DNA from 2 places in the Marichromatium purpuratum 984 genome. Region 2 is predicted to be linked to the other one. Evidence: predicted binding sites of a transcription regulator. Region 2 holds the regulator's gene; the other holds the start of a gene.
The links. The regulator FNR, encoded in region 2, switches genes on or off when oxygen is low (the NO sensors DNR and NnrR bind a similar motif). The targets are predictions, from matches to a motif close to TTGATNTANATCAA.
Positions count from the first base shown of each region.

Region 1: MARPU_RS13140 (phytoene desaturase) is a predicted target of FNR. The motif match lies at 1,849-1,862, and genes of this name have one in related genera.

Region 1 is NZ_CP007031.1:3,009,777-3,024,412, reverse strand. It holds gene MARPU_RS13150 (magnesium chelatase subunit D) at 1-726, shown strand, start outside; gene bchO (alpha/beta fold hydrolase BchO) at 874-1,764, shown strand; gene MARPU_RS13140 (phytoene desaturase) at 1,958-3,481, shown strand; gene MARPU_RS13135 (phytoene/squalene synthase family protein) at 3,486-4,541, shown strand; gene MARPU_RS13130 (polyprenyl synthetase family protein) at 4,881-5,750, shown strand; gene MARPU_RS17750 (hypothetical protein) at 6,180-6,335, opposite strand; gene pufA (light-harvesting antenna LH1, alpha subunit) at 6,484-6,618, opposite strand; gene pufB (light-harvesting antenna LH1, beta subunit) at 6,702-6,845, opposite strand; gene pufB (light-harvesting antenna LH1, beta subunit) at 7,011-7,190, opposite strand; gene MARPU_RS13115 (methyltransferase) at 7,706-8,824, opposite strand; gene pufA (light-harvesting antenna LH1, alpha subunit) at 9,402-9,641, opposite strand; gene pufB (light-harvesting antenna LH1, beta subunit) at 9,690-9,824, opposite strand; gene MARPU_RS13100 (FAD-dependent oxidoreductase) at 10,229-12,043, opposite strand; gene MARPU_RS13095 (hypothetical protein) at 12,659-13,066, shown strand.
Region 2 is NZ_CP007031.1:552,331-566,966, forward strand. It holds gene murI (glutamate racemase) at 229-1,062, shown strand; gene MARPU_RS02555 (endonuclease domain-containing protein) at 1,150-1,512, opposite strand; gene mtaB (tRNA (N(6)-L-threonylcarbamoyladenosine(37)-C(2))-methylthiotransferase MtaB) at 2,223-3,530, opposite strand; tRNA gene MARPU_RS02565 (tRNA-Ser) at 3,718-3,807, opposite strand; gene MARPU_RS02570 (L,D-transpeptidase family protein) at 3,934-4,521, opposite strand; gene MARPU_RS02575 (LysM peptidoglycan-binding domain-containing protein) at 4,542-5,993, opposite strand; gene MARPU_RS02580 (class I SAM-dependent methyltransferase) at 6,171-6,932, shown strand; gene rnhA (ribonuclease HI) at 6,925-7,356, shown strand; gene dnaQ (DNA polymerase III subunit epsilon) at 7,363-8,094, shown strand; gene fnr (fumarate/nitrate reduction transcriptional regulator Fnr) at 8,194-8,952, opposite strand; gene MARPU_RS02600 (sulfur globule family protein) at 9,156-9,569, opposite strand; gene MARPU_RS02605 (CTP synthase) at 9,830-11,473, shown strand; gene kdsA (3-deoxy-8-phosphooctulonate synthase) at 11,473-12,318, shown strand; gene eno (phosphopyruvate hydratase) at 12,407-13,684, shown strand; gene ftsB (cell division protein FtsB) at 13,744-14,040, shown strand; gene ispD (2-C-methyl-D-erythritol 4-phosphate cytidylyltransferase) at 14,037-14,636, shown strand, end outside.

The DNA of each region.
Region 1 (14,636 bases), 1.3 Mb from region 2:
CTGCGCGGCGAGTTGCGTGCCGGGCTCAAGCTCAACGTCGTCGAGACCCTGCGCGCCGCTGCGCCCTGGCAGCGGTTGCGGCGTGAGGAGCGGGCACGCCGCGGCATCGAGTCCTCGCGCATCGAGGTGCGTCAGGACGACTTCCGCATCACCCGCTTCAAGCACCGCTCCGAGACCACGACCATCTTCATGGTCGACGCCTCGGGCTCCTCGGCGCTGCACCGTCTGGCCGAGGCCAAGGGTGCGGTCGAGATGCTGCTGGCCGACTGCTATGTGCGCCGTGACCAGGTGGCCCTGATCGCCTTCCGCGGCAAGGGCGCCGAGGTGTTGCTGCCGCCGACCCGCTCGCTGGTGCGTGCCAAGCGCACCCTCGCCGGTCTGCCCGGTGGCGGCGGTACACCGCTGGCCTCGGGGATCGATCTGGGGATGATGATGGCCGACTCGATCCAGCGTCGTGGCGGCACCCCGATCCTGATCCTGATGACCGATGGTCGCGCCAACGTGGCGCGCGACGGCGCCGGTGGTCGGGCGCGCGCCTTCGACGAGGCCAAGGCCGCGGCGCGGGCGGTGCGGGCGCAGGAGATGAGCGCCATGGTGATCGACACCTCGCCACGGCCGCAGCAGCAGGGACGCGAACTCGCCGCCGAGATGGGTGCGCGTTACCTGCCGCTGCCGCACGCCGATGCCGGTGCGTTGAACCAGGCGGTTCGCGCGGCGACCGGCTGAGGTGACGACAGGCCGCAGCGACGACGCCACCCTCGGGGTGGCGTCGTCGCGTTGGGGCGTCGAGCAGGGGTTGCCTCGTCTCCGGCACCCAGCCGTGCCGGGGTGGTGTCCGTGTATGGATTGCATCCGACAGGAGGTGTTCGAACGATGAGGTTTGCCATGGCCAAGCGGCTCGACTGGGCGCGTGACGGTACGAGCTGGCCGAATCACGAGCACAGTCGTTTCGTCTCCGCCGCCGGGGTGCGCTGGCACGTCCAGGTGATGGGGCGGGGGCCGGTGTTGCTGCTGGTGCACGGTACCGGCGCGGCCACCCACTCCTGGCGTGATCTGGCCCCGCTGCTGGCGGAGCGCTTCACCCTGGTCGCGCCCGATCTGCCGGGGCACGGTTTCAGCGCGCCGCTGCCCTATGCGCGCATGTCGCTTCCCGGCATGGCCGAGGCCCTGGTCGAACTGCTCGCGTGTCTGCGGATGTCGCCGGCGCTCGTGCTGGGGCATTCGGCCGGCGCCGCGATCCTGACGCGCGCGGCACTCACCGGGGGGCTCGCGCCACGGGCGCTGATCAGTCTCAACGGTGCGTTGCTGCCCTGGCGCGGGCTGCCGGGCCACGTCTTCTCGCCGACCGCACGCCTGTTCGCCACGACACCGATGATCTCGCGCTTTCTCTCCTGGCACGCGCTCGATCGCAAGGCGGTCGAGGGCATGGTGGCGAGCACCGGGTCGGTGCTCGAGGCACGCGGGGTCGACCTCTATCGCCGTCTCGTCGGCGACACCGGGCATGTCCGCGCGACCCTGTCGATGATGGCCAATTGGGATCTGTCGCTGATCGAGCGTGGACTGTCCGAGCTGAGGCCTCCGTTGTTCCTGGTCGTCGGCGAGGGCGACCGGACCGTCTCGCCGCGCGAGGCCGAGCGAGTGCGCACGCTCGCGCCCGACGCGGAGCTGGTCGAGCTGCCGGGACTCGGCCATCTCGCGCATGAGGAACGTCCCCTGGCGGTGGGTGCCCTGGTGCTCGATATCGCCGCGCGCCAGGGGCTCTGAACGCGGTGCGCGCGAGGGCGTCGTGGGCGCCTTCTGGCTCGTCCCGCCGGGTGGTCGACAGTTGGCTGGGTTTCGCCGAGTGCGCTGATGCCTGTCAAGGTTTCCGGTGTGCCTCGGGGGTAGACGCGGCAAGCATCCTGCTATACTGTCAACTTAAAATGACACATATTTTGGTAACGTAGACTTGACACTCATGGACTCCAAGGTTTCCGTCAACACCACGAATCAGAAGAAGCCTCACGCGGTCGTCATCGGTAGTGGATTCGGCGGTCTCGCCGCATCGATCCGGCTGGCTGCGCGCGGTTATCGCGTCACCGTCCTCGAGCGTCTCGATGCCCCTGGTGGGCGTGCCTACGTACATCATCGCGATGGCTTCGCTTTCGATGCCGGTCCGACTATCGTCACCGCTCCCTTCCTGCTCGAGGAGCTGTGGTCGCTGTGCGGACGCAAGTTCTCCGACGACATCGACCTGCGCTTGATGGATCCCTTCTACCGGATCCGTTTCGATGACGGCAAGGTGTTCGACTACAGCGGCGATCCGGAGGCGGTGAAGGCGCAGATCGCGCAGTACTCGCCGGACGACGTCGAGGGTTACGACCGCTTCATGAAGTACAGCGAGGGAGTGTTCAAGGTCGGCTTCGAGGACCTCGCGCACATCCCCTTCACCTCCTGGACCGACATGGCCAAGATCGTGCCGGAGATGGCGCTCAAGCAGAGCTACCGCACCGTCTACGGCATGGTCTCGAAGTACATCAAGGACCCCTACATCCGTCAGGTGCTCTCCTTCCACCCGCTGCTCGTCGGTGGCAACCCCTTCAAGGTCACCTCGATCTATACCCTGATCTCCTTCCTGGAGCGCAAGTGGGGTGTGCACTCGGTGATGGGTGGGACCGGCGCCCTGGTGCGTGGCATGGTCGACCTGGTCGAGGGGCAGGGCAGCGAGATCCGCTACAAGGCCGAGGTCGAGCAGATCATGGTCGACTCGCGGCGTCGCGCCACCGGCGTGCGCCTGACCTCGGGTGAGGAGATCGCCGCCGACATCGTCGTCTCCAATGCCGATGCGGCCAACACCTATCGCCGTCTGCTGCCGGCGACGGTGCGCCGCCGCTGGACCGACCGCAAGGTCGAGGATTCCAAGTTCTCCGCCGGTCTGTTCGTCTGGTACTTCGGCACCAAGCGCCAGTACCCCGACGTCAAGCACCACACCATCCTGCTCGGCCCGCGTTATCGCGAGCTGATCCAGGACATCTTCGAGAACAAGCGACTGGCCGAGGACTTCAGCCTCTATCTCTACCGGCCCACGGCGACCGACCCGAGTCTCGCCCCTGAGGGCTGCGATACCTTCTACGCCCTGTCGCCCGTGCCGCACCTCGGTAGCGGCACCGACTGGGCCACGGTGGCCGAGGAGTACCGGGCGAAGATCGCCCGCTACCTCAGCGATTCCGTGTTGCCTGGACTGGAGGACCAGATCGCGACCTCGTTGGTCACGACGCCGCAGGACTTCCAGGATCGGCTCAACTCCTATCTCGGTGCCGGGTTCAGCTTCGAGCCGACCCTCACCCAGAGCGCGTGGTTCCGTCCGCACAACAAGAGCGAGGAGGTCGACGGCCTCTATCTCGTTGGTGCGGGCACTCATCCAGGGGCCGGGATCCCCGGCGTCATCTCTTCCGCCCGTGTGCTCGATACGGTGGTTCCTGATGCGACTAGCTATGTCTAACACCATGACCGAAGCGCCGGCTCGTGCCTCGGCGGCGGATCTCGCCGCCTGTCGCGAGCTTCTACGCGGGGGGTCGCGTTCCTTCTACGCGGCCTCCTTCCTGCTGCCACAACGTTTCCGCGAACCGGCGACCGCACTCTATGCGTTCTGCCGCATCGCCGACGACGCGATCGACTGCGCCCCCGACGAGCCGGGCGCGCAGGCGCGGGCGCTCGCCGAGTTGCGCGAACGCCTCGATCTGGTCTACGACGGTCGACCGTTCGACGATCCGGCCGATCGCACCCTCTCCGACGTCGTGCTGCGCTACGGCATTTCGAAGACGCTGCTCGAGGCATTGCTGGAGGGCTTCGAGTGGGACGCCGACGGGCGTCGTTTCGAGGACATCTCCGGCGTCTACGACTACTCGGCGCGTGTCGCCGGTACCGTGGGTGCGATGATGGCCACCCTGATGGGCGCCCGCTCCCCCGAGCTGGTGGCGCGTGCCTGTGATCTGGGTGTGGCGATGCAGTTGACCAACATCTGTCGTGATGTCGGTGAGGATGCGCGCAACGGGCGCATCTATCTGCCGCTGTCGTGGATGCGCGAGGCAGGCCTGGAGCCCGATGAGTGGTTGAAGGATCCGGTCTTCAACGACGCGCTCGCCTCGGTGATCAATCGCATGCTGCGGCTCGCCGATGAACTCTACGAGCGTGCCGACGCCGGGATCGGTGGGCTGTCGTTCGGCTGCCGCGCGGGGATCAACGCTGCGCGCTATCTCTATGCCGAGATCGGCCGTCAGGTCGAGCGTCAGGGGCTGGACTCGATCAGTCGACGGGCGGTGGTGCCGGTGCCGCGCAAGCTGGGCCTGGCCGCGCCCATCGTCGGGCGTACCCTGACCAAGACGCCGGCGGTCGATGCGCCGCCGCTGGAGGAGACACGCTATCTGGTCGAGGCGGTGGTCAACCATCCCGCGGCGGAGCAGGGCGAGCCGAAGAAGCAACGCCATACCTTCGACAGTGGTGTCGGGCGAGTGCTGGAGCTGCTGGAGCTGGTCGACGAGCGTCAGCGCGCGATGAGCTGAACGGCGGGGTCGGAGGGCGCGGGTCCGTCTGCGTCAGCGACGGCAGGTGTTCGTGTGCTGTACGAGATGGATTGTGTCGTGTCGTTACCGAGGTGCGCCGAGAGGCGTCTTCCGGAGATGACTGGATAGACGGGAGCGTGATGCGCGCCCGTCGCGAGCGCGTGACTGTCGGCACCGTGGATGATCGTTCTGCGATGGCCCGCATGAATCCTATAGACGGATTCGAGCGCTGGTAGTTCCGTGCCGCGTTGACGCTCCTCAAGTGATTGATTATCGTAACCGGCGCTTTCACGCGCCATACACTCATTCAATAACGAAGCGGCTACTGGGGGTTCACCGATGGGTGTCGCAACAAGAATTGAGCAGGCCTTGACCAAGGCCATAGACACGGTGGCTGTCCCGAGTTGTCCGCCGCGACTGGTCGAGGCGGTGCGTCACGCCGTCTTTCCCGCTGGCGCGCGCGTGCGACCACGCCTGTGTCTGGCGGTCGCCGCCGCCTGTGGTCATGGCGACGACAAGGCGGCTGACGCCGTTGCCGCTTCGATCGAGCTGTTGCATTGCGCCTCGTTGGTGCACGACGACCTGCCTTGTTTCGATGACTCGCCGATGCGTCGCGGTGTCCCCTCGGTGCATCGTGCCTTCGGTGAGCCCCTGGCGGTGCTGGCCGGTGATGCGCTGATCATTCTCGCCTTCGAGAACCTGGCGCGCGAGTTGACCGCTACGCCCGAGCGTCTGGGGCCGCTGTTGCTGACCGTGGGCGCCTCGGTGGGGATGCCGCACGGGATCACCGCCGGTCAGGCCTGGGAGTGCGAGCCGCACGTCTCGGTCGAGGACTATCATCGTGCCAAGACCGGTTCGCTGTTCGCCGCGGCGACCGCGGCTGGTGCCCAGGTCGCGGGTCAGGACGCCGAGCTGTGGCGTGTGGTCGGCGACCGGATCGGTGAGGCCTACCAGGTTGCCGACGATCTGCGCGATGTCGCCGCGAGCGCCCAGGAGGTTGGCAAGCCGGTCGGCCGTGACGCCGTCCTCAACCGTCCCAGTGCGGCTGGCGAGCTGGGTGTCGACGGTGCCGTCGACCGTCTCCGTCAGCTGGTCAAGGGTGCAGTCGACGCCATTCCACCGTGCCCAGGCTCGGATCAGCTGGCCGAAGTGCTGATGGCCGAGGCGCGCAACATCATGCCGAAGGGGCTGGCGCAACGCGCTGCTTGATCCCCGTTACCCGGACGGCGTCCGACGCCCCTGTTGCTGTAGCCGCGGCAACAGGGGCGTTGTCGTTTCTGGGCGGCGCGTCATCGTGCTGCTGGATTTCGAGAGCGCCGTGAGCGGGTCGGGTCGATCGCGGTGATCACCCGGCCAGACGGGCCTGCGGGATGGTGTCTGTGAAGGGGGTGGTGCGCCCATGCCTCGATTGTTCATCGCTGGCTGCGGCTCACGGTCTCTGCTCCGAGTGTCTCGGGTGTCGACTGTCGTGCGGGGGAGGAGAGGGCGTGTGATCGCCGTGTCGTGCGCCGAGGATCCTGCTGCGCGATGTGGGCTGGCTAGCTCGAATGGTCGTGGCGGCGAGCGATGCGCTATCGGTGTCGATGCGAGGGAGAGAGTTCTCGCACGGAGGATTCGGTGCCCATGCGAAGAGTCGCTTCAGGCGGTGTGGGCGAGATTCGAGAGGAGTTCGTTGAGTTCGGGGAGGATGTGCTGACCGAAGCCGACGAGGGTACTCGGCAACGAGAGCAGCGGCAGGAACAGGAAGGCGACGGAGGTTGGGGGCGTAGGTGCGCGCTTCGGGTGCTCGTACATGGTCTGGTACCGGTCTTCAACTAATCGAGGATCGAACCCGGGTCGTGCCTCATGGTACGAGTCGGCGGCGAGCCGAACTCGTACCACTTCTTCGGCACCCTGAACGTTTCCCTGGAAAGGGTAACAGGGGCGATTGTCTCAGCCGCGATCAGGCGCCGGTGAGCCAATTGAATTCTGCGGTGCTCAGCAACACGAAGTGAATGAAGAGCGCGAGCAGGAACAGGCCGCCGAGCAGCGATGCCAGAATCAGCGGAGGATTGAACATCATCCAGACTTTGTGCATGGGGTGCCTCCAGTGCAGTCAGCGGACGTTGGCGTAGTAGCGCCTAGTCCGGTTTGGGATGGAAGTTGAAAGTGAGGAGGCCTTTAGAGCCAGGGACGCCAGAACCAAGCCAGCAGATGCGCGAATGCGGCGACGCCGATGAAGGCGGACATGCCTTGCATGAAGAAGCCGTTAAACTCTTGTGCTTCTTCGTCAGTCAGGCCGGCTAGCTGTTTCTCGTTAGCCATGGAAATCTCCAACTTATTTAATCGATCGCGTAAGAAATTATCCGATTCGACGCCTCAAGGCGAAAGGCCGCATCAGGCGCACGCGGGGCTTATGCGTGTTTTATCGCTGCCGAAACAGCGAACCGCGAGTACACGCGGATAAGCATGTACTCGCGGTCGTTGGCATTACAGCCAGGGGCGCCAGAACCATGCCAGCAGGTGTGCGAAGGCGGCGACGCCGATGAAGCCGGACATGCCCTGCATGAAAAAGCCGTGGAACTCTTGTGCTTCTTCGTCGGTCAGTCCGGTAACGCTCTTTTCGTTAGCCATTAGGTATTGCCTCTGTTTGACGTTGTCGAGACTCACGCACCGATCGGGATGCCGGATCGGTACTCATTGGGTGAGTACTCACCCGATACTTGCCAGCCTAACAAGCCCCTCGGCCTGCTTTCTGGTCAATGTGACAGTGACGGTGTCACGTCAAAGTATATCCGTTCGCTCGTCGTCGGATGGTGCTCGCCGATGGCCGCTCCGCCTTGAGGGTGGGCGACACCAGGATCACTCGACTGGATACGCGGAAGACGACATGCGACACCCTGGGCAGTGCAGCCGTTCCATGGACTCGAGATGTGAACGTTTGCGGTGCCAAGAAGGCCTACTGTCGATTGTCGATCTTCGGGCGATTGAGTTCTCTCCGATGACGTTTGGGGCGCTGCTCTCCTGTCTTGGTGGAGCAGGGTGCGAGCTGCCCGCAATCGCAGTGTCAGTCTAGCTTAACTAAGGCGAATGTCAATTTAAATTTACAGTTCTCCAGGCCCCTCTTTTCAGCCTCTCCAGCCGCCTGCTGGCAAGGCTGGAGAGGAGGCGCGATGCCTCTCGGATCAGACCGCGCGAGCGACGAGCAGGCGGGTCTGGATCGGGCGACGGGTGCGAACCAGGCGAGCCTCGCCGAAGCCGGCCTCTTCGACCATCTGTTTGAGCATCCGTGGAGGGCGGGTCCGGCCACTACCCATGGCGAGCAGATAGAGGCCGAAGTAGGCGTCACCGACTGGCTCGGCGCCCGGGGCCTCCGACATCGGCTCGATGATCAGCAGAGTACCGCCGGGCTCCAGCGCGGAGCGCGCGGCGCGCAGAATCTCCATCGCGCCGTCGTGGTTGTGATCGAGGATCACCCGTACCAGGGTGACGACATCGGCTCCCTTGGGCAGCTCCCCCTTCTTGACGTTGCAGCCGTGGGCGGTGGCGCGATCGCCGATGCCCTGCTCGGCGAAGTTCTTGGTGGCGCGCTCGGCTACGGCGGGCAGGTCGACCAGCTTGAGCTGGAGGTGTGGCCAACGCTCCGCGACCTTGGAGACGAAGCGCCCCTCGCCGCCGCCGATATCCATCAGGCACTTGTGGTCCTTGAGCGAATAGGCGTCAAGGGCGTCCTCGGCGACGAAACCGATGGAGGTCGACATCAGGGTGGTGTACTCGGCGATCCGCTCCTCGCCGTCGGCCGCCGGATCGAGCGAGCCGGCGTAGGACCAGTAGTGACCGGTCTCGGTCTCCTCGAGTTCGCCGCGGAACAGGGCCAGCGGATCGTCGATGTCGTGATAGAGCATGTGGTGGTGGCGCACCATGGCCGCGATTCCGGGGTTGCCCGGCATGGCGATACCCAGTTTGCCGAGCCCGTAACGCTCCGGCCCGCGTCGCTCCAGCAAGTCGATGGCGACCGCGGCACGCAGTAGTCGGTCGGCGGCCTCGACATCCATCTTCATGTGGTCGGCCAGTTCGGCGGCAGACTGCGGTCCGTCGGCGAGCTTGTCGAACAGGTCGAGTTTGACGCAGGCGTAGAGGATCTGGGAGTAGATGAAGCCGGCGGTGATGTCGAACAGCCCGCGCGCGCGTCGCGCTGCCTCGCGACGAGTGAACCAGGAGTCCGCCGCCCAACGCTGGAACGCGGGTTGTGCGAGTTTGCGATCACGCCAGATGCGTAGGCGATCGATGAGTGAGTACTGCACGATGATTTCACCTTCGGTTGTTGCGATCGGATCCGGTCCGTGACGGACGCGCTCGGCGGGCTGCGTCGGCCGTGTCCGTGGCCCGGTCACGATCGGTTTGCTGGGGGGTAGCTGCGAACACGAACGCCCGATTCGAAATCATCGACCTGCGTCGTGGGTGGGCGAGGTGGCGGCGGGGGTCACGACGAGCCCGCCGTCGGTGTTCGGCTGCTCGCCCGAGGTTGTGACGAGGCGTTGCGTGGCATGTCCGTAATGGTCCAACTGGGCAATCGTCGAGATCGGTTCTGCAGCCGCGTAAATATACCATTCGGGCCTTCATCGAGGTGACGGCCGGTGATGAAAAATTGGCGGCGATCAGTGAACAGTGAGGTTTTGCGAGGGTATTGCCGGGCGTTACTCAATCATTGCGTTGAGCGATCAGGCAATGTGCATGCGGAGCATCCGGTGAATGTCCGGATGATGCTACCGACAGGAGGAATTGAATGTTACCGAGAGGGGAGGTCGTGCGGGGAGGGAGTTAGCTACGGCCCCAATCCGCTGCGCGGGTAGGAGCCGTAGTCGGACACGTGCGCTGCTCTTACTTGAACTCGGGAGCAGGAGCAACGACAGCCGCAGGCTGTGCAACGCGCACGGAATCCTTGAAGCCGTAGCCCGGCAGCGATAGGGCGTAGCTGTGGATCATCCACATCTGCACGAAGAGGATGCCGAAGAAGGGCACCATCCAGGTGGCCGGGTTGATCACGGTCCAGATCTTCCAGTCATCCTCAGGATGGTTCAGCTTGGCGTTGGGATCGCCCATCATGACAGGAACTTGCATGGAGTATCTCCTAGTATTAGTTGGCAGGCTTTAGTGAATAACTAAAGCTTAGAACCAGGGCTGGTAAACCCAGGTCACAACGTGGACCGCCGAAGCGATCATGACCCAGCTCCACACACCGTGCTTCCAGTGCTCGTGGAATTCCTTCGCTTGCGCGTCGGTCAGACCAGACAGGTTGGCCATGGTAGTTTCTCCAATTCGAAGATGGTTTAGCCTTTTCGGCTGGAAAGGCCCGGGAAGGGTGTCCAGTTCTCCAGTGACGATTGGCGTTCTGGATGATGATGGAAGCCGGTCCTCGATGCCTTGAGTGTTAGTTTAAACTGACACGATCCTGTGTCAATCATTATTTACACATCATTTTCTAGGAATCATGCCGATTCCCTGATGCGGGGGGGCGTGGCGGCCTCTGGCGTCTCCACCCTGCGCTTGTCACGCATGTGCTCCCGGCTACTCCTTTTATATATAGGGCGCTGTGCGTGCGCCCTGAGGCGTGTGCGTTGCCGTGATGGTGTGGTGCGGTTGGGTGGTGGCAGGGTCGGGGCCGGCAATCGGAGTTGCCGGCCTGTGTGGGGGAGAGTGAGGCGAGATCAGCCGATCGTCAGGGGGCCGACCAGATCGACCGCCGGGATCGGGTTCTCACGCAGACCTTCAGCCGCCAGGATGCGGTTGGCGGCTATCCGTCCAGTCATGGTGGCGGCCTCCATCAGGTTGGCGGGCACCTCGAGGCGGAGGAAGTCGCCGGCGAGGAACAGGTTGTCGATCGGCGTGTCGACGCCCGGTCGACCCGCGTGGTCGCCGGGTGCCCAGCGCGGGAAGTTCTGCTGCATGGTGTAGATGTCGTAGACGATGCCGGCGCCGGCGATCTCGGGAATCAGCTCGCCGAGCTCTTCGAGCATGATTCGCTTGATCTCCTCCTCGTCGATCACGTTCTCTGGCTCGACGGCATAAGCGTGGATCTCGATGACCGAACCCTGGTGCTGCTCGGCCCAGCGCTCGTACTCGGGCTGGAGCTGCGAGTAGATGGCGATCGAGTCGGTGTAGCGATAGCCGCTGACGGTGTAGAAGGGGACGTCGAGCGGATTGATCGCGCGGTCGAACCAGACGCGCCAGACGATGTAGGGGTCGGCAACGCCGAGTCGCTCGACGCTTTCGGTGAAGGCGGTGCTGGAGATGTCTGAGCGCTCGACGATGCGCTTCAGGCCGGGGACGTCGCAGGCGAGCACCACGTAGTCGGCCTCGATCTCGGTGCCGGTGATCTGTGAGCTGACCTTGACCGTATCGCCCTCGGCGGTGGCATCCATGGTGACCAGTGGGATGTTGGTCGGACCGGTGGTGGGGACGCCGTCGCTGTCGTAGCGCGCGCCATGGCAGGGGCAGGCGAAACCGCCAGTCTCCTCGTCGAGTCCGACCGGGCAGCCCATGTGGGTGCAGCGTCCGGAAACGGCATGGAGTTCACCCTGCTCGTCGCGCTTGACGTAGTAGAGGTCGGAGCCACTGGTCCAGAAGGGAGTCCATTCCCGACCGACCTTGTCGGCCTCGACCTGGTGGGTGAGGGCCTGGATCTCACCCGGGCGCTTGAGCTTGATGTTGGTGATGCGCCCCTCGTGCTCGCTGATGCTCTGCACCTCGACACCGGCCATGACCTTGCCGCCCAGGGCGATGATGCGCTCGGTGAGCGGCGTGACGATGGCGGTCATGGAGTCGTCGATGGTCTGGGAGTAACCCATGCCGTCGGGGTTGCCGATGAAGAAGAAGTGGAAGAACTTGATCCCCTCGGCGGTCGAGTATTGGTGGAACTGGTTGAACGAGGTGTGAGCGAAGGGCTCGATGATGGTGTCGACCATCGGCTCGTTGACGCGCTTGCAGAAGGTCTCGAAATCGACCTCGTCGAGCTGCTCGAAGGTGCGCTGCGGGTGATAGCGCATCAGCTCGTAGAGCTTGCCGCGCGGATCGTTGAAGTCGAGGATCGAGACCGACTTGGCCTGCTGCACCACTTCCAGCATGTTGAACGGGAAGAAGGTTGTGGTGTTGGTGAAGCTCTCGGTCTCCTTGTCCTTGAACAGGATCGGGTAATCCTTGACCGGCTTGAAGTTGTCGCTCAGCCCCAGCTCGTCGATCAGCCCGTTGAGGTTGTAGTACTGGTTGAAGAAACCGTGAAAGCCGTGCTCGGTGGTCATGGTCTCGCCGTTGACCTCCACCTCCCAGCCGGTCAGGCGTCCACCCAGGTTCGCCGAACGCTCGACCAGGGTGACGTCGAAGCCGCGTTTGAGCAGCTCGTGGGATGCGTTCATGCCCGCCAGGCCGCCGCCGACCACGACCACGCGCTTCAGGGTTGCGGGTTTGTCGGGCAGGGTGTCGTTGTTGGGGGAGGCGAAGGGAAGAGTGGAGCGATGCGGCTGGATCGCGAACAGGCCCAGCGTGCCCGCCGTGCCACCGAGTGCTGCGAGTCCGACTGTCGTGAGAAAACGGCGGCGCTTCATATCGGCTATGACCTCTACGTCTGACGTATGTTCAGAGCCCGTGCGCCGACACCCGGCCAGCTCCGCGGGCTCGTTCGATGATTGGCGGCGACCACGAGCCGTCGCCGCTGATGAATGAAGTAGTCTATATCGATACGGCTCGTTGGCGAGTTGACGGCAATCAATGAAAATGGAAGATTATCAGGTATGATGAAAAGTTATTTTCGTTTTACGTTAAGTCTTCCGTCGAAGATTCTTCGGCCGAATTGAATCAACGTCGCGAATTGGTTTCGCGATACGTATCGAAACCTTTGGTTTCAATGTGTGTTCGAGCAATGATGTTCTCGGGGCGGTCTCGCGTTCGGTTTACTGGCTATCTTGCGCGTCATTGCTCTTTTCTGCGATCGACGTTGCTTTTCGCTGCCAGTGCCGATCTGGTCGATTTCTCTCTGACCTGGATCATGTGCAGCGTGACGAAACCGTGGAAAGATCTCCCGCTTGTGCGAGCGCGAGTTTTTGCTGCTCCACAGGATGGTTGCTTGGGTTCAGGAGTAATTGATGAAATTCTCAGCAAGAAAGACGTGGCCGGAGAAGTCCCAGAACTGGGACTACGTCGGTGAGGCGGAAAGCATCGACGACTTCGCGTTGATGTACGCGAGCGACAAGGGGCTGGCGGTGGACACCGAGTTCGTCGTCATCGAGAAGGCGGGGGCGGATTCCGACATCCAGTTCTTCAAGGTGGCGCGTGTCGAGCCTTATGCCGTCAGTGCCGCCACGCCGCGCGTGGACGGGGGCGAGGGCGCTTCTGCGAGCGCTGAGGGCGGCCAGTTCAAGGAGCAGAGCATCGGCGAAGTCTGGCATGCCATGTTCGGTAACGTGCTGTTTTTCGGTAAAGTCGGCGGAACCGCCTTCCTGTTCTTCCTCGCGATTATCTTCGCTGCCCGCTGGTGGTTCGACGCCTGGTGAGTGGCGCTCGACTCTGTGTGCCGATGCCCGATCGGCTCCGCTGCTGATCCGTTCGCCCCGGTGCGTGCGGATCGCGTCGAGTGCTGCTTGTCGGCAGTCCCTGGATCCTGGTGTGCGTGTGAGGCCATGCCGGGATCTGGCGCCTTCCTCCTTCTCTCTCCCTCTGCCTGGCCGACTTGTGAGGTCTTGGGTGGCATGGTAACGCCGCCGTTTCAGCACGGCGATCCATCGTCGCGACAATCCCCTGCCTCTTTTTTGTTTGCGCGCGCGCTCGGGTGTATGTGTGACGTGACTCCGAATCCCTGAGGAACGGTGATCGGCTGCATTGCTTTTCTGTCACTTCTGGATGGCATGATGCAGTTGCGTCGAAAACAAGAGCGATGATTCCCTGGCATGGCGAACGTCGCAATCGCTGATTGAGTCTTGCGATGATGAGTGAGGTGATTACACATTCATGACGAATGTGTTGATGTCGCTCACTCATGCCGTGAGCATGCTGTGGCAATGCAGATGATAACGCCATGGATCATGGCGCCGTAAAAGCGTGTGGCCTGCTGTGTCGACGGTTCGTCGATCGTGTTTGGATGTTTAGGATCTTTGCGATCAGGAGTCGTAATCTCGCTTCATGACGGCTTGAGCGAGCTGCGGCCTATCAATGATGCTGTGTGATGGTTTGGCGAGTTCTTCGCGTTCCTGGCGATGGATGCTGGCTCGTCGGTGTACGGCTGTCACGTCAGACAGTGAGCGCGCCAGTTTGAATGGCCGGTCCGGCTGAAGCGTCGAGTCGGGCATCGAGGTCGCCAGGGTCGTTCGGCACCGGCGGATGTGCGGCGATCCAACACCCTGGTGAAGGTCTCGCCGTCACGCCAGTCGTGCCGCTTCCGGTAGATCGTTGATCGAGGGGCGAGGCGCTCGAGCGGGTTTGCACTATGCTGTGCATGAAGGACTGCTCGCAGGCTTCGCACTACGGATGCGGCATTCTTGGCTTCGTCCAGGATGCCGTCGCCCAGGCGTGGTGCGCGACGGCTTCGTCTCCCGCCTCTTCATCGCCGGACGTCTCTGGGGTGTGGGCGTGTAGTCTTGGTGTTCCGGCGCGCCGTGTTGGGTGGCTGTTGCGTTCCGCCAGGCATCACGCTTCATCCCCTTGGTTTACGCTCGGTCGGCCGAGCCTGCACGTTGCCGTTGCCGGTGGATCCGAAGGTGCGCAGTGGGTAGCGGATGCGGGCGGCGAGCCGCTGGTGTGCCGGGTCCTGATCGGCTTTTTTCTCAGGATGCGCTCTCGGCTGTATTCCTTTTTGAAACCAGGCTGTTGCGGTTTTCGATCACGACTTCCAAGGGCATTCTTCGCGGCCCTCGGCCAGGAAGGTGGCGATGTCATCGATCTTGTGCGTGCTCTTTCAGTCAAACCACAAATGATTTAAGGTTGAATCGCTGGAGAGCGACGTGTGGCTCGTTCGCATGCCATTGCGATGAGTCAGTGCGCCACGCTCCAATAAGGGCTTTGATTCATCCGTCGAGTCGAGCATGAGCTTGGCGTCGATCAACATCACTTAGACGTAGGAGATTTGGC
Region 2 (14,636 bases):
AATCTTGGCCGCTGGCCGCTGGCCGCTGGCCGCTGGCCGCTGGCCGCTGGCCGCTGGCCGCTGGCCGCTGGCCGCTGGCCGCTGGCCGCTGGCCGCTGGCCGCTGGCCGCCCCTGCGTGGTTCAATCCCCCGGCGGCCGACGTCGCGGCCGATTGTCAGGCCGCCGGGTGCGGCCTACACTCGTGCTGGTTGTTCCGACCCACCTCTCGCGTCTCAGGCCACTCCAGGATGATCCGACAGCAACCGATCGGCGTATTCGACTCCGGCGTCGGCGGGCTGTCGGTGCTGCGCGAGATCCGGCGCGAGCTGCCCGGGGAGGACCTGCTCTATGTCGCCGACTCCGCCCACGCCCCCTATGGCGACAAGCCGACCGAGGCGATCGAGACGCGCTCGCTGGCGGTCGCCGAGTTCCTGATCGGGCGGGGCGCCAAGGCGATCGTGATTGCCTGTAACACCGCCACCGGGGTGGCGGCGCGAGTGCTGCGGGCGCGTCACGCGCTGCCGGTGGTGGCGATGGAGCCGGCGGTCAAGCCCGCCGCCGCGCGCACCCGTAGTGGTCGTGTCGGCGTGCTCGCTACTCGTCAGACGCTGGCCAGCGCCAACTTCGCGCGCCTGCGTACCCGTGTCGCCGGACAGGCCGAGGTCCTTGCCCAGCCCTGTCCCGGGTTGGTCGAGCGCATCGAGCAGGGGGATCTCGACGGCCCGCTGACCCACGCTCTGCTCGAGGGTTATCTGACGCCGCTGCTCGAACGAGAGGTCGATACCCTGGTGCTTGGCTGCACCCACTACCCGCACCTGCGCCCGCTGATCGAACGGCTCGCCGGGCCGGAGGTCGTGGTGCTCGACTCCGGGGCTGGCGTCGCCCGTCAGGTGCGCCGCCGGCTCGCCGAGGCCGGTCTGCTCGCCCCGCTCGGTCGGGTCGGCGGCGAGCGCTTCTGGACCAGTGGCGAGCAGGCGCAGGTCGCTCCCCTGATCGCGCGTCTGTGGCCGGGTGCGCCGTCGTTGGCCGTGCTGCCGGAGCCGATTGAGTCGGGTGTCTCGCTGCTGCGCGAGGGGGCTTGAGCGCGACGAATCAACCAACCCATTGTTTCAATGGGGGTTGTGTCGGGTTCTTCCTTTCTGGATGTTGAATCCTGTGCTTCTGGCCCTTCAGGTTGGGCCATGGTCGATGGCGCGATGGATCGTCTCCAACACGACGTCGGTCTCGTTCAGGGCCTGACGGTTGTCGAATCGCAGCACGGTCAGACTGATATCGGCCAGCGCCTGATCGCGTCTCGCGTCCTTGGCCCTGTGCTCGGGGACTCGGTGCTGACCGCCGTCGATCTCGATCACCAGTGCGGCCTTGGGGCAGTAGAAATCGACGATGAAGCCGAGCAGCGGTTTTTGTCGATAGAACTGCAGACCGTGGACCTGTTTGCGACGCAGCCGCTGCCAGAGCGCCTGTTCGGCCTTGGTCATGTTGCTGCGAAGGTGACGGGAGAAGGGCTTGAGCGACTTGTTGTAGGGTTGCAAGTTCGACCTCCCTGCCCCTTGGCTGGAATAAGGTGTCAGTTCATGGTCTGTGGAGAAGGTGGTTGCTCGTCGCGTGAAGTCCAGTTTTGTGTTGATGCTCGAAGGTTGGGGGATGGTCGGGGGTCTCCTTTTATCTTGCTTTTTTGATGGTCAATCCCCCCTAGCCCCCCTTTTCCAAAGGGGGGGCCTCAGGGTGTTCAAAGGGGGAGCCTCAGCGTGAGGTCCCTGCAGTTGCTGCACCGGCTCATCGCGCAACGCATGGCGTAGCGGCGCAGGTTGCTGGAAGGCGCGGCTGGCGTACTGGTGAGTAACGTCTCCAACCCAGATCTTCCTCTGACGCAGGAGGGAGCATCCTCCCATTGATGTCTCCAACCCAGATCTTCCTCTGACGCAGGAGGGAGCATCCCCCCATTGACGTCTCCAACGCAGTTTTTCCTTTGGCGCAGGAGGGAGCATCCTCCCATTGACGTCTCCAACCCAGATCTTTCTCTGACGCAGGAGGGGGCATCCCCCCATTGACGTGTCCAACCCAGATCTTCCTCTGACGCAGGAGGGGGCATTCCCTCATTGACTTGTCTAGCCCAGCTCCCCCCTCCGACGCAGGGGGGGAACCTCATCCCTCATTAAACGTATCCAACGCAGTTCCCCCCTTTGACAAAGGGGGGGTAGGGGGGGATTGGTCCTCGCTGGACTGGGCGTCACTCGTCTGGTCAACGCGCTCGGATCGCTTGTCCGAGCAGGTGTTCGCCGTCGTCGTCGGTGATCTCGACCTCGACCAGGGCGTTGGTGTCGATCGGGTCGGGCAGGGCAGTGAAGCGGACCGGCAGGTAGTTGGGGGTGTAGCCCTGGCCCGGTAGGTTGCGTGCCGGGTCGGGGGCCTGCTCGCAGAGCACCTCGACGCGGCTGCCGTGCTGCTGGCGCAGCAGTTCGGTGCGAGTGGTTGCGGCGAGCTGTTGCAGCGCCTGGCTGCGCGCGCGCTTGGTGGCGCTGTCGACGCGCCCGGGCAGGGTGGCGGCCAGGGTGCCGGCGCGGGGCGAGTAGGCGAAGGCGTGGATGTGGCCGAAGCCGACGGTCTCGACCAGCGACAGGGTCTCGCGCCAGTCGTCCTCGTCCTCGCCGGGGAAGCCGACGATGACGTCGGTGGTGACGTTGAGTTCGGGGCGCGCGGCGCGGCCTGCGGTGACCAGTTCGATGAAGGCCTCGCGCTTGCAGCGTCGGGCCATGCGGCGCAGCACCCGGTCCGAGCCGCTCTGTACCGGCAGGTGCAGGTGCGGCATCAGGCGTGAATCGGCGAACAATCCCCAGAAGTCATCCGGCAGGTCCCAGGGTTCGAGCGAGCCGAGCCGCAGGCGCTCGATGCCGGTATCGGCGAGCACTGCGGCGATCAGCTCGCCGAGGTCACTGCCTCGGTCATGGCCGTAGCCGCCGAGGTGGACGCCGGTGAGGGCGACCTCGCGCACCCCCTGGCGCGTCAGACGGTCGATCACACTCACCACCTGCGCGATCGGACGGCTGCGCTCCTCGCCGCGGGCGCGGGTGGTGATGCAGAAGGTGCAGTTGTAGCGACAGCCGTCCTGCACCTTGACGAAGGCGCGTTGGCGCCCACGCGCGAACAGCGCCTCGGCGCCGCCGGCAGTGGCGCTCTCGGGCATCAGCGGCAGCGTCAGGGTGGCGCGCGCGATCTCCACCAGCCGATCCTTGTCGGCGTTGCTCACCACCAGGTCGACGCCGGACTCGCCGGCCAGCGCCTCGGCCTCGAGCGCGGCCAGACAGCCGCTGACGATCAGCCGCGCGCGCGGGTTGTCGCGCTGGGCGCGACGCAGCAGCTTGCGCGACTTGCGCACCGCCTCCTGGGTGACGGCGCAGGTGTTGATCACCACCAGATCGGCGCCCTCGCCGTCGGCGGCGAGCTGGATCCCGGCGCGGCGGAACTGCTCGGCCCATTCCTCGAGTTCGGCCTCGTTGAGACGGCAGCCGAGGCTGTGCAGACGAATGGTGGGGGCGTTGGCGCGGTGCATGATCGGTCGGGACTGCGATGGGACTGGGTTTCGGGGAGGGGAAGTATAGGGGGTTGCCGGCATGGGCGGCATCCGTTTGGCCCGTGAGCAGATAAACCTCGAGCGGAACACAAGAGCGGTGCTCGATCGACGCGATGGCTATCAGGATTTGGGTCGTGCTGGAATCGGACGATTCCAGGGGGGAAGATGGCGGAGAGGGTGGGATTCGAACCCACGGACCCGCAAGCGAGTCACTTGATTTCGAGTCAAGCCCGTTCGACCACTCCGGCACCTCTCCAAGTGCTGGCGGTCCGCGCATGGCGCGGCAGCGAGTCGGGAATATTAATGGTGTCGTCCCGGCTTGTCTACCCCTGTTTTGCGGGTTGGTGTCTCCGTCCTGCGTCTCGGGGCGCGCCGGGACCGCTCAGGGCAGGATCTCGATCGGGGTGCCGTCGGCCACCAGCGACCAGATCTGCTCGATCTCGGCGTTGTCGACGGCGATGCAGCCGGCGGTCCAGTCGCCGTTGCGGTTGGTGTCGGGACCGGTGCCGTGGACCATGATGGCGCCGCCGGGGTCATCACCGTGGAGACGCGCGCGCAGCCGGTCGCCGGGACCGGGGTAGGAGATGTGCAGGGCGCGGTGGAAGCGGCTGGCGGGGTTGCGCCAGTCGATGCGATAGCGTCCCTCGGGGGTGCGGCCATCGCCCTCGCGGCGTTTGTGGCCGAGCGGCTGGAAGCCGAGCGCGATGGCGTAGCTTTGCAACACCGCGCCGTCGCGCAGCAGATAGAGTCGGCGCTCGGCCTTGCGCACGAGGACGCGGTCGGCCATGCCTGGACGCGGGGGGCGGAAGTCGTCGGGCGCGCTGGTCGGGCGCAGTGGTTGGGGGAGGGCGAGCAGCGACATCGCGCGTGCCGATGGCGGGAGCGTCAGCCCGAGCAGCGCGCCGAGCAGCGCCCGTCGCCCGGGTGTGGACGATGGACGTTGCTCGGTGGCGTGGATGACGCGGGGCACCGGGTCATCCTCGGGGCGGTTCAGCTCTTGTGCCGATAGATGCGCAGGGTGTCGCCGATGTCGAGACGCGAGTCGGAGAGGGCGTTCCAGCGCTGGAGGTCGTCGACGGTGACGCCGTAGCGGTGGGCGATCACGCTCATCGAGTCGCCGCTGCGCACCCGATAGGTGACCAGCGCATCGCTGCCGGGGATGCGCAGCTTCTGCCCCGGGCGCAGGGTGTCGTCGAGATCGAGATGATTGCTCTCGGCGAGTGTGCGCACCCCGAGGTCGTGACGGCGGGCGATGGCGCTGAGGGTCTCGCCGCGTTTGACCACGTGGACCAGTGCCTTGGGCGTCGTGCGCGCGGGCTTGGCGACGGCGACCGCCGGGCGTGCCTGCGGGGTGGCGCGCTCGCGGATATGGACACGGCTCGAGGCGCTGTAGGCCGCGGGCGTGACCACCTCGGTCTGGGCCAGCGCCTTGCGCAGCAGCGCGCCGCTGCCGGCCGGCACCAGCAGGTTGGCCTGGGCGCCGGGGGCGGTGCGCGCGCGCTTGAGACCGGGGTTGAGTCGCTTGAGGGTGGCCAGCTCGACGCCGCTGGCGTTGGCGAGCTTGGCCAGTTCGACCGCGCCCGGGGTGCGGATCAACTCGAGCTGGGGGCGATCGGGGAGCGGCGGCAGGGCCAGGCCGTACTGCCCGGGGGTCGCCACCAGACGCGCGGTGGCGAGGATCTGCGGTACATAGTCGCGGGTCTCGGCGGGCAGTTGCAGCGACCAGAAGTCGGTTGGCTGGCCCTGGCGACGATTGCGCTCGACGGCGTTGGCTACGCAGCCGGGGCCACAGTTGTAGGCGGCCATGGTGAGTGCCCAGTCGCCGTCGAACTGGGCGTTGAGCTGCTCGAGATAGTCGAGCGCGGCGCGAGTCGAGGCGAGCACGTCGCGTCGCTCGTCGCACCACTGGTCCTGACGCAGTCCCATGGCGCGTCCGGTGTAAGGCATGAACTGCCAGATCCCGGCGGCGGCCTTGGACGAGGTGGCGCCGGGGTTGTAGCGACTCTCGACCTGGGGCAGCAGCGCCAGCTCCATCGGTAGGCCGCGCCGTGCGATCTCGTCGACGATTAGGCGCAGGTAGGGGCGAGCGCGATCATTGAGCCGGGTGAGATAGCGCGGGTCGCGCTTGAAGCGTGCGATGACCGCCTCGACCCGCGGGTTGTGCTGGTCTTGCAGTCGCATGCCGGTGCGTACCCGGGTCCACAGGTCGCCACCGCCGGTGGTGGTTGCGAGACCCTGGCCGCCGCTGGTGGTCTCCAGGCCGCTGATGTCGACCGCAGGTCGGACGAAGCCGTATTCGCGGGCCGAGACGATCTGGGGGCGTGCGTCCGAGTCCTGTTCGGCGCGAGTGAGGGGTGAGTCCTTGACGCAGCCCGAGAGAACGGGCGCGAGCAACAGGGGCAGCGCGCACAGCGTGCGTGCCAGACGTGAAACATCAGGCATTGAATCCCCGGGGAGGCGTTAAGTGTTTGTAAAGAAGGATTTTTTGAATTCTCGCGCGACATCATAAGTCAAACCCGGGGTCGATTTCCAGGTCCGGCGTCGGGAATTGCGTGAGCCTGAGTAGACGACAGCGCGGGGTCGCTGCGGTTAACATGGCCGCCTCGAAGAGGCTGCCGCATGACTGCTTGCAAGGGGCCGGATTCCCCGCTCGCCCAACTCCAGCGCTGGTATCGCTCGCCGCTCGGCACCGAGCTGGCGCGGCTCGAGTGTGCCTGCGTGCAGCAGCTGCTGCATGACACCTTCGGCTATTATCTGGTGCAGGTCGGGGTCACCGAGAGCTTCCGTGACGCGCTCGCCACCAGTCGGATCCGGCATCGCATCGCCATGCCCTGCGATCCGCCGCCGCTGGCCCGGGCCCCGGCGATCGTCGGTCTGGCCTCGCAGTTGCCACTGGCTTCGGACAGTATCGATGCGCTCTTCCTGCCCCATACCCTCGATTTCTCGCCCGAGCCGCAGGCGGTGCTGCGCGAGGCCGAGCGCATCCTGATCCCCGAGGGGCGACTCATCGTCATCGGCTTCAATGCCATCAGCACCTGGGGCCTGCGCGGCCTGTTGCGAGGCTCGCGGGGGCCGGCGCCCTGGTGCGGACGCTTTCGTACCAACTATCAGATGGAGGCCTGGTTGTCCGATCTCGGTTTTGCGCTCGAGCGGCGCGAGTTCCTGATGTTCCGTCCCCCCCTGACCGGCGCGCTCGGCCCCGGTGGACCACGCATCGAGGCCCTGGGGCGACGCCTGATGCCAACGCTCGGCGGGGTCTATGTGCTGCGAGCGGTCAAGCGGGTATCGACACTCATTCCGCTGCGCTCGTCGTGGCGTGGCCGTCGACAATTGTTGCCGGGACGGGTCGAGCCGACCGCGCGGAGGAATCCAAATGTCTGAGGCGGTGCACGCCTATACCGATGGTGCCTGCAAGGGCAATCCCGGCCCTGGTGGCTGGGGGGTGCTGCTGTGCTGGGGCGAGGCCGAGAAGAGCCTCTGCGGCGGCGAGCGCGAGACCACCAACAATCGCATGGAGTTGATGGCGGTGATCATGGCGCTGGAGTCGCTCAAGCGGTCGAGCGAGATCGAGATCACCACCGACTCGCAGTACGTCAAGCGCGGGGTGGGCGAGTGGATGCCGCGCTGGAAGCGCAACGGCTGGCGCACCGCCAGTCGCCAGCCGGTGAAGAACCGCGACCTGTGGGAGCGGCTCGACGCCGCGCTCGCCGATCATCAGGTGCGCTGGCACTGGGTCAAGGGGCATGCCGGGCACCCGGGCAACGAGCGCGCCGATCAGCTCGCCAATCAGGGCATTCCGAGGTAGCCGGCCATGCAGCAGACACGTCAAATCGTGCTCGATACCGAGACTACGGGTCTCGATCCGCAGGACGGGCATCGCATCATCGAGATCGGCTGTGTGGAGCTGATCGACCGACGCCTGACCCGCAACAACTTCCATCGCTATCTCCAGCCCGATCGCGAGATCGATGCCGGTGCGGTCGAGGTGCACGGCATCACCAACGACTTCCTCGCCGACAAGCCACGCTTCGGCGAGCTGGCCGAGGCCTTTCTCGATTACGTGCGCGGCGCCGAGCTGATCATCCACAACGCCGCCTTCGATGTCGGCTTCCTCGACCACGAGCTGCGGCTGTGGCAGCCGGAGGCGCCGCGCATCGAAGCGCTGTGCTCGGTCACCGACACCCTGATGATGGCGCGCCGCCTCCATCCGGGGCAGCGCAACAGCCTCGATGCGCTGTGCAAGCGCTACGACGTCGACAACTCGCAGCGCGACCTGCACGGCGCCCTGCTCGACGCCGAGATCCTCGCCGATGTCTATCTGGCGATGACTGGTGGACAGGTGAAACTCGGGCTCGGTGAGGTCGAGACGGTGGGCGAGGGCGCCCAGGGCGCGACCGGCGAGCATGGCCGGATCAGCGCCGAGCGTCCGCCGTTGCGAGTGGTGCGAGCCGATGGGCGCGCGCTCGGGGCGCACGCGGCCCGGCTCGAGGCGATCGACAAGGCCAGCGCCGAGGGCTGTCTGTGGTTGCGCGAGCCGGGTTGAGCTGCGGTGTGCCGAATGCTGGGGCGTGAGCCGTGTTCGCCCCTCGCGTCTCGGGGGAGGCGACCTGCGCGCCCCTGAGGATGCAGCGATGCGGTGCGCTCAGCGCTGCTGGTTCTGGCGTCGGCCCTGACCGTTGCCGCCGACCAGGGCCTCGAGCGCGGGCAGGTCGAGCAATTCGATGTGCTTGCGGTCGACGCGCATCAGGCCGTCGTCCTGGAAGCGGGTGAACAGCCGGCTGACGGTCTCCACCGCGAGTCCGAGATAGTTGCCGATCTCGTGGCGCGACATGCTGAGATAGAAGTCGGAAGGCGACAGTCCGCGCTTGTGCAGGCGTTGCGAGAGGCTGAGCAGGAAGGCGGCGAGACGCTCCTCGGCGTTCTTCTTGCCGAGCAGCAGCAGCATGTCGGTATCGTGCCCGATCTCCTTGCTCAGCAGCCGGTACATCTGATGCTGCAGGCTGGGGATGGAGCAGGTGAGTTCCTCGAGCCGCTGGAAGGGGATCTCGCAGATCGCCGAGGTCTCGAGCACCTTGGCCGAGCAAGCGTGCTCGTCCTTGTCGATGGCGTCGAGACCGATGATCTCGCCGGGCAGGTGAAAGCCGAGCACCTGTTCGCCGCCCTCGGGGCTGGGGGCGAAGGTCTTCACCGAGCCGGTCTTGACCACGTAGAGCGAACGGAAACGGTCGCCGTCGCGAAACAGGAAGTCACCCCGATGCAGCGGACGCGTGCGCTTGACGATGTCGTCGAGGCGCTCGACGTCCTCCTGTGTCAGCCCAACGGGCAGGCACAGGGATGAGAGTGTGCAATTCTTGCATGCGACTCGAATCGTCTCTAACGAAACCACTTTTCGCTGGCTCACGACAACACACCTTTCCGCCGGCCGCCCTCTGATTGGGTGACCGTATTGATCTGGATCAAATATCCTCTTTTTAACCGGAACCATCTCGGATTACAAGCCGGTTAACGTCTCGGCGTACCCGTAATGGCGACGATTGCCCACAAAAAAGCCGCGCCAGGACTGGCGCGGCTTCTTGTCGGCGCTGCGCTGGGCGCAGCCGCGGATTACTTGGCGCTGCTCTCCGCGGGGGCCGCCGGCGCGGCCGGTGCGCCGTAGGGCGCATAGGGGGCGCCGCCGTAGTAGGGCGCGCCATAGCCGTAAGGGGCGCCGTAGCCGTAAGGCGCGCCATAGCCGTAGGGACCGTACCCGCCGTAGTAGGGGTGGTCATAGCCGTAGCCGTAGCCACGGCCCCAGCCGCGCCCACGACCCCAGCCACGTCCGCCGCCGCTCATGTTCATGTTGAAGTCGCCCCAGCCGTCTCCGAACATGTCGTTGAACCAGTCGCCCCAGCCGGAGCCGTAGCCCGGCCCGTAGCCACCCCAACCGGGGCCGCCCCACCATGCCTGGGCGGTGTTCATCGAGAAGGCAGCGGTACCGCTGATGGCGGCGATACCGATCACTTTCGCAAGCTTATGCATATTGCCACTCCTGACTATTGAAATGCTTCAGCCGTGTGTGGTCCGCCCGCTTGGGCGGAGGGGCGCGTCGGTCTCCGAGACGAGGCGCAAGCGGAATATACGCGGCACGCTTGGCTTTGTGAAGGTGAGCGGGGCGGCGAATCGTGTACGTTGAGTCGGGGCCGGCAACCCATGACACGCCTCGGATTGAGCCGAGGACGCGATTTTGGTAGTTTGTGCGGGCATTCGGGCGACCGCCCTCGACTCCCTCCTGCTTCCATATGACAAAGTATATTTTCATCACCGGCGGTGTCGTCTCATCGCTGGGAAAAGGCATTTCCTCGGCATCGCTCGGCGCACTCCTCGAGGCGCGTGGCCTGAAGGTCACGATGATCAAGCTCGACCCCTACATCAACGTCGATCCGGGCACCATGAGCCCGTTTCAGCACGGTGAGGTCTATGTGACCGACGATGGGGCCGAGACCGATCTCGATCTGGGCCATTACGAGCGTTTCCTGCGCACCCGCATGGGGCGCAACAACAACTTCACCACCGGCCAGATCTACGAGAGCGTGCTGCGCAAGGAGCGCCGCGGCGAGTATCTGGGCCGCACCGTGCAGGTCATCCCGCACATCACCGACGAGATCAAGCAGAGCATCCGGCTCGGCGCCGAGGGTGCCGATATCGCGATGGTCGAGATCGGCGGTACCGTGGGCGACATCGAGTCGCTGCCCTTCCTCGAGGCGATTCGTCAGATGCGCGTCGAAGAGGGACGCGAGAACGCGCTGTTCATGCATCTCACCCTGGTGCCCTACATCCGCACCGCCGGCGAGATCAAGACCAAGCCGACCCAGCACTCGGTCAAGGAACTGCGCTCGATCGGCATCCAGCCCGACATCCTGCTGTGTCGCGCCGAGCACCTGCTGCCCGAGGACGAGCGGCGCAAGATCGCGCTGTTCACCAACGTCGACGTGGCGGCGGTGATCTCGGCGGTGGACGCCGACAACATCTACCGCATCCCGCGTCTGCTCCACGCCCAGGAACTCGACACCCTGGTGGTGCGCCAGTTCCGGCTCGACGTGCCCGAGGCCGATCTCGGCGAGTGGGATCGGGTACTCGACGGCTTCGACAAGCCCGAGCACGCGGTGCGTATCGGCATGGTCGGCAAGTACATGGACCTGACCGAGGCCTACAAGTCGCTCTCCGAGTCGCTGGCCCACGCCGGGGTCCACACCTCGACCAAGGTCGAGGTGGTCTATGTCGACTCCGAGCGGGTCGAGCGCGAGGGCACCGAATGTCTCGAGGGGCTCGACGCCATCCTGGTGCCGGGCGGCTTCGGCGAGCGCGGCGTCGAGGGCAAGATCGCCACGGTGCGCTATGCCCGCGAGAACCGCGTGCCCTATCTCGGCATCTGTCTCGGCATGCAGGTGGCGGTGATCGAGTACGCTCGCGACCTGGTCGGTCTCGAGGATGCGCACAGCACCGAGTTCGATCCCAAGACCCCGCACCCGGTGATCGGCCTGATCACCGAGTGGCGCGACGACCAGGGGCGGGTCGAGACCCGCGACGCCGACGGCGATCTCGGCGGCACCATGCGTCTCGGCGGGCAGAACTGTCGGCTCGAGCCGGGCAGCCTGGCGCGCAGCGTCTACGGTGAGCCGCAGGTGCGCGAGCGTCATCGTCATCGCTACGAGTTCAACAACCGCTACCTCAACCAGATGAAGGACGCGGGGATGCGCTTCTCCGGCTGGTCGCTCGACAACCGGCTGGTCGAGATCGTCGAGATCCCCGACCACCCCTGGTTCATCGCCTGTCAGTTCCACCCCGAGTTCACCTCGACCCCGCGTGACGGCCACCCGCTGTTCCGTGGCTTCGTCGAGGCGGCGCTCAAGCAGCGCCAGCTCACCGGCGGGCGGGACGACTGATGCGCCTGGCGCACTTCGAGGTCGGAGCGGATCGGCCGCTGTTCCTCATCGCCGGCCCCTGCGTGATCGAGAGCGCGGGGCTGGCCGAGGAGACGGCCGGACGGCTCAAGGAGATCACCGACGCGCTCGGTATCCCCTTCGTCTACAAGTCTTCGTTCGACAAGGCCAACCGCTCCTCGCTCGGCAGCTTCCGTGGGCCGGGCATCGAACGGGGGTTGCAGATCCTCGAGGCGGTGCGCCAGCGTATCGGCGTGGCGGTGCTCACCGACGTGCATGAGGACACCCCGCTCGACGAGGTCGCGGCGGTGGTCGACGTGCTCCAGACCCCCGCCTTCCTCTGCCGTCAGACCAACTTCATCCGCGCCGTGGCCGCGCAGGGCAAGCCGGTCAATCTCAAGAAGGGGCAGTTCCTCGCCCCCTGGGACATGAAGCACGTGGTCGACAAGGCCCGTGACACCGGTAACCAGCAGATCATGGTCTGCGAGCGCGGCGTCTCCTTCGGCTACAACAACCTGGTCTCGGACATGCGGGCCCTGGCGGTGATGCGCGAGACCGGGTGTCCGGTGGTGTTCGATGCCACCCACTCGGTGCAGCTTCCCGGTGGTCAGGGCACGAGTTCCGGCGGTCAGCGCGAGTTCGTGCCGGTGCTGGCGCGCGCGGCGGTGGCCGCCGGCGTCTCCGGGCTGTTCATGGAGACCCACCCGGACCCCGATCAGGCGCTCAGCGACGGCCCCAATGCCTGGCCGCTGGAACGCATGCAGGCGTTGCTCGAGACCCTGGTCGAACTCGACGGCGTGGTCAAGCGTGCCGGTCTGATCGAGTGTGCCGAATCCCCGTCGAGCTGAGGGCAGGGCCGTGCGTGCGGCCCTTCCCCTTTGTGGCGCGACAGCCCAGAATTCACCATCGACCCCAATTTCTCAGGAGAATCGAAGCATGTCCGAGATCGTCGACGTCCGTGCCCGCGAGGTAATGGACTCCCGAGGCAATCCGACCGTCGAGGCCGATGTGATCACCGCCGACGGCGCCATCGGTCGCGCCATCGTGCCCTCGGGTGCTTCCACCGGCTCGCGCGAGGCCTTGGAGCTGCGCGACGGCGAGACCGATCGCTTCTGCGGCAAGGGCGTGTTGACCGCAGTGGCCAACATCCAGGGCGAGCTGCGCGAGGCGCTGATCGGCATGGACGTGCTCGATCAGCAGGCGCTCGATCGCCGCATGCTCGCGCTCGACGGTACCGACAACAAGGGCCGGCTCGGCGCCAATGCCCTGCTCGGTGTGTCGCTGGCCAATGCCCATGCCGCCGCGCAGGAGAAGGCGGTGGCGCTGTTCCGCTCGATCTCGAGCGGTCCCTACCGGCTGCCGGTGCCGATGATGAACATCATCAACGGCGGTGAGCACGCCGACAACAGCGTCGATTTCCAGGAGTTCATGATCATGCCGGTGGGTGCCACGAGCATCCGCGAGGCGGTGCGCTACGGCGCCGAGATCTTCCACGCGCTCAAGTCGGTGCTGCATGCCCGTGGTCTGGCCACCAGCGTCGGCGACGAGGGCGGCTTCGCCCCCGACCTGGCGTCCAACGAGGCGGCCATCGAGGTCATCCTCGAGGCGATCGAGAAGGCCGGCTACAAGGCCGGCGAGGACATCTTCCTGGCGCTCGACGTCGCCGCCTCCGAGTTCTACGAGGACGGCCAGTACCACCTCAAGGGCGAGGGCCGCACCCTCGATGCCGAGGGCATGGTCGACCTGCTCGAGTCCTGGGTCGATCGTTACCCGATCCTCAGCATCGAGGACGGTCTCGCCGAGGGCGACTGGGACGGCTGGAAGACGCTCACCGAGCGGCTCGGCGCGCGGGTGCAGATCGTCGGCGACGACCTCTTCGTCACCAACACCAAGATCCTGCGCGAGGGCATCGACAAGGGCATCGCCAACTCGATCCTGATCAAGGTCAACCAGATCGGCACCCTCACCGAGACCCTCGAGGCGATCGCCATGGCGCACGCCGCCGGTTATACCGCCGTGGTCTCGCACCGCTCCGGCGAGACCGAGGACACCACCATCGCCGACCTGGTGGTCGCCGCCGGCACCGGTCAGATCAAGACCGGCTCGCTGTCGCGCTCCGATCGCATCGCCAAGTACAACCAGCTGATGCGCATCGAGGACCAGCTCGGCGACGAGGCCGCTTACGCCGGTCGCGACGCCTTCAAATGGCTGTGAACGACGCCCCCGGTCGTCGCTGAGCCTGCCCCGGGCCGCCGTTCTCGAGCACCTCATCCATGCGCCTGCTGATCGCGTTGCTGGTGTTCGTGCTGTTGGCGCTCCACTACCGGCTGTGGGTCGGTGACGGGAGCCAGGCCGAACTCGCCGCGCTGCGCCAGGAGATCGCCGCGCAGCGTGTCGAACTCGAGCGCCTCGGCGCACGCAACGCCAAGCTGCGCGCCGAGGTGGTCGATCTCGGCAGCGGGCTCGAAGCGCTCGAGGAGCGCGCCCGCGCCGAACTCGGCATGATCAGGCCCGGGGAGACCTTCCTGCAGGTGATCGAACCTCGCCCCTCCGTGGAGCCCCCGCATTGACCGCCAAACCCGCCTTCTGGGCAGTGATCCCCGCCGCCGGCGTCGGCCGACGGATGGGGAGCGCCATCCCCAAGCAATATCTCGATCTCGCCGACCGGACGGTGATCGAACACACCCTCGAGTGCTTCGTCGAGCACCCCGCCATCGCCGGTGTGGTGGTCGCCGTCGATCCCGCCGACCCCTATTGGCCCGAGACCCGTTACGCCACCCATCCCCGGGTGATCCGCGCGCCGGGTGGCGCGGAGCGCTGCAATTCGGTGCTCAACGGGCTCGAGGCGCTGAGCGGACAGGCCGCCGAAGACGACTGGGTGCTGGTGCACGATGCCGCGCGCCCCTGTCTGCGCCGCTCGGATCTCGACGCCATGCTCGAGGGGCTGGCCGATGATCCGGTCGGCGGCATTCTCGCGGTGCAGGTGCGCGACACCATGAAGCGCGCCGGTGCGGAGGGTCGGATCGAGACCACCGTTGAGCGCAGCGCCCTGTGGCACGCCTTCACCCCGCAGATGTTCCGCCTCGGGACGCTGCGTCAGGCACTGCGTCAGGCGCTCGCCGAGGGCGCGCTGGTCACCGACGAGGCCTCGGCGATCGAGCGCCTG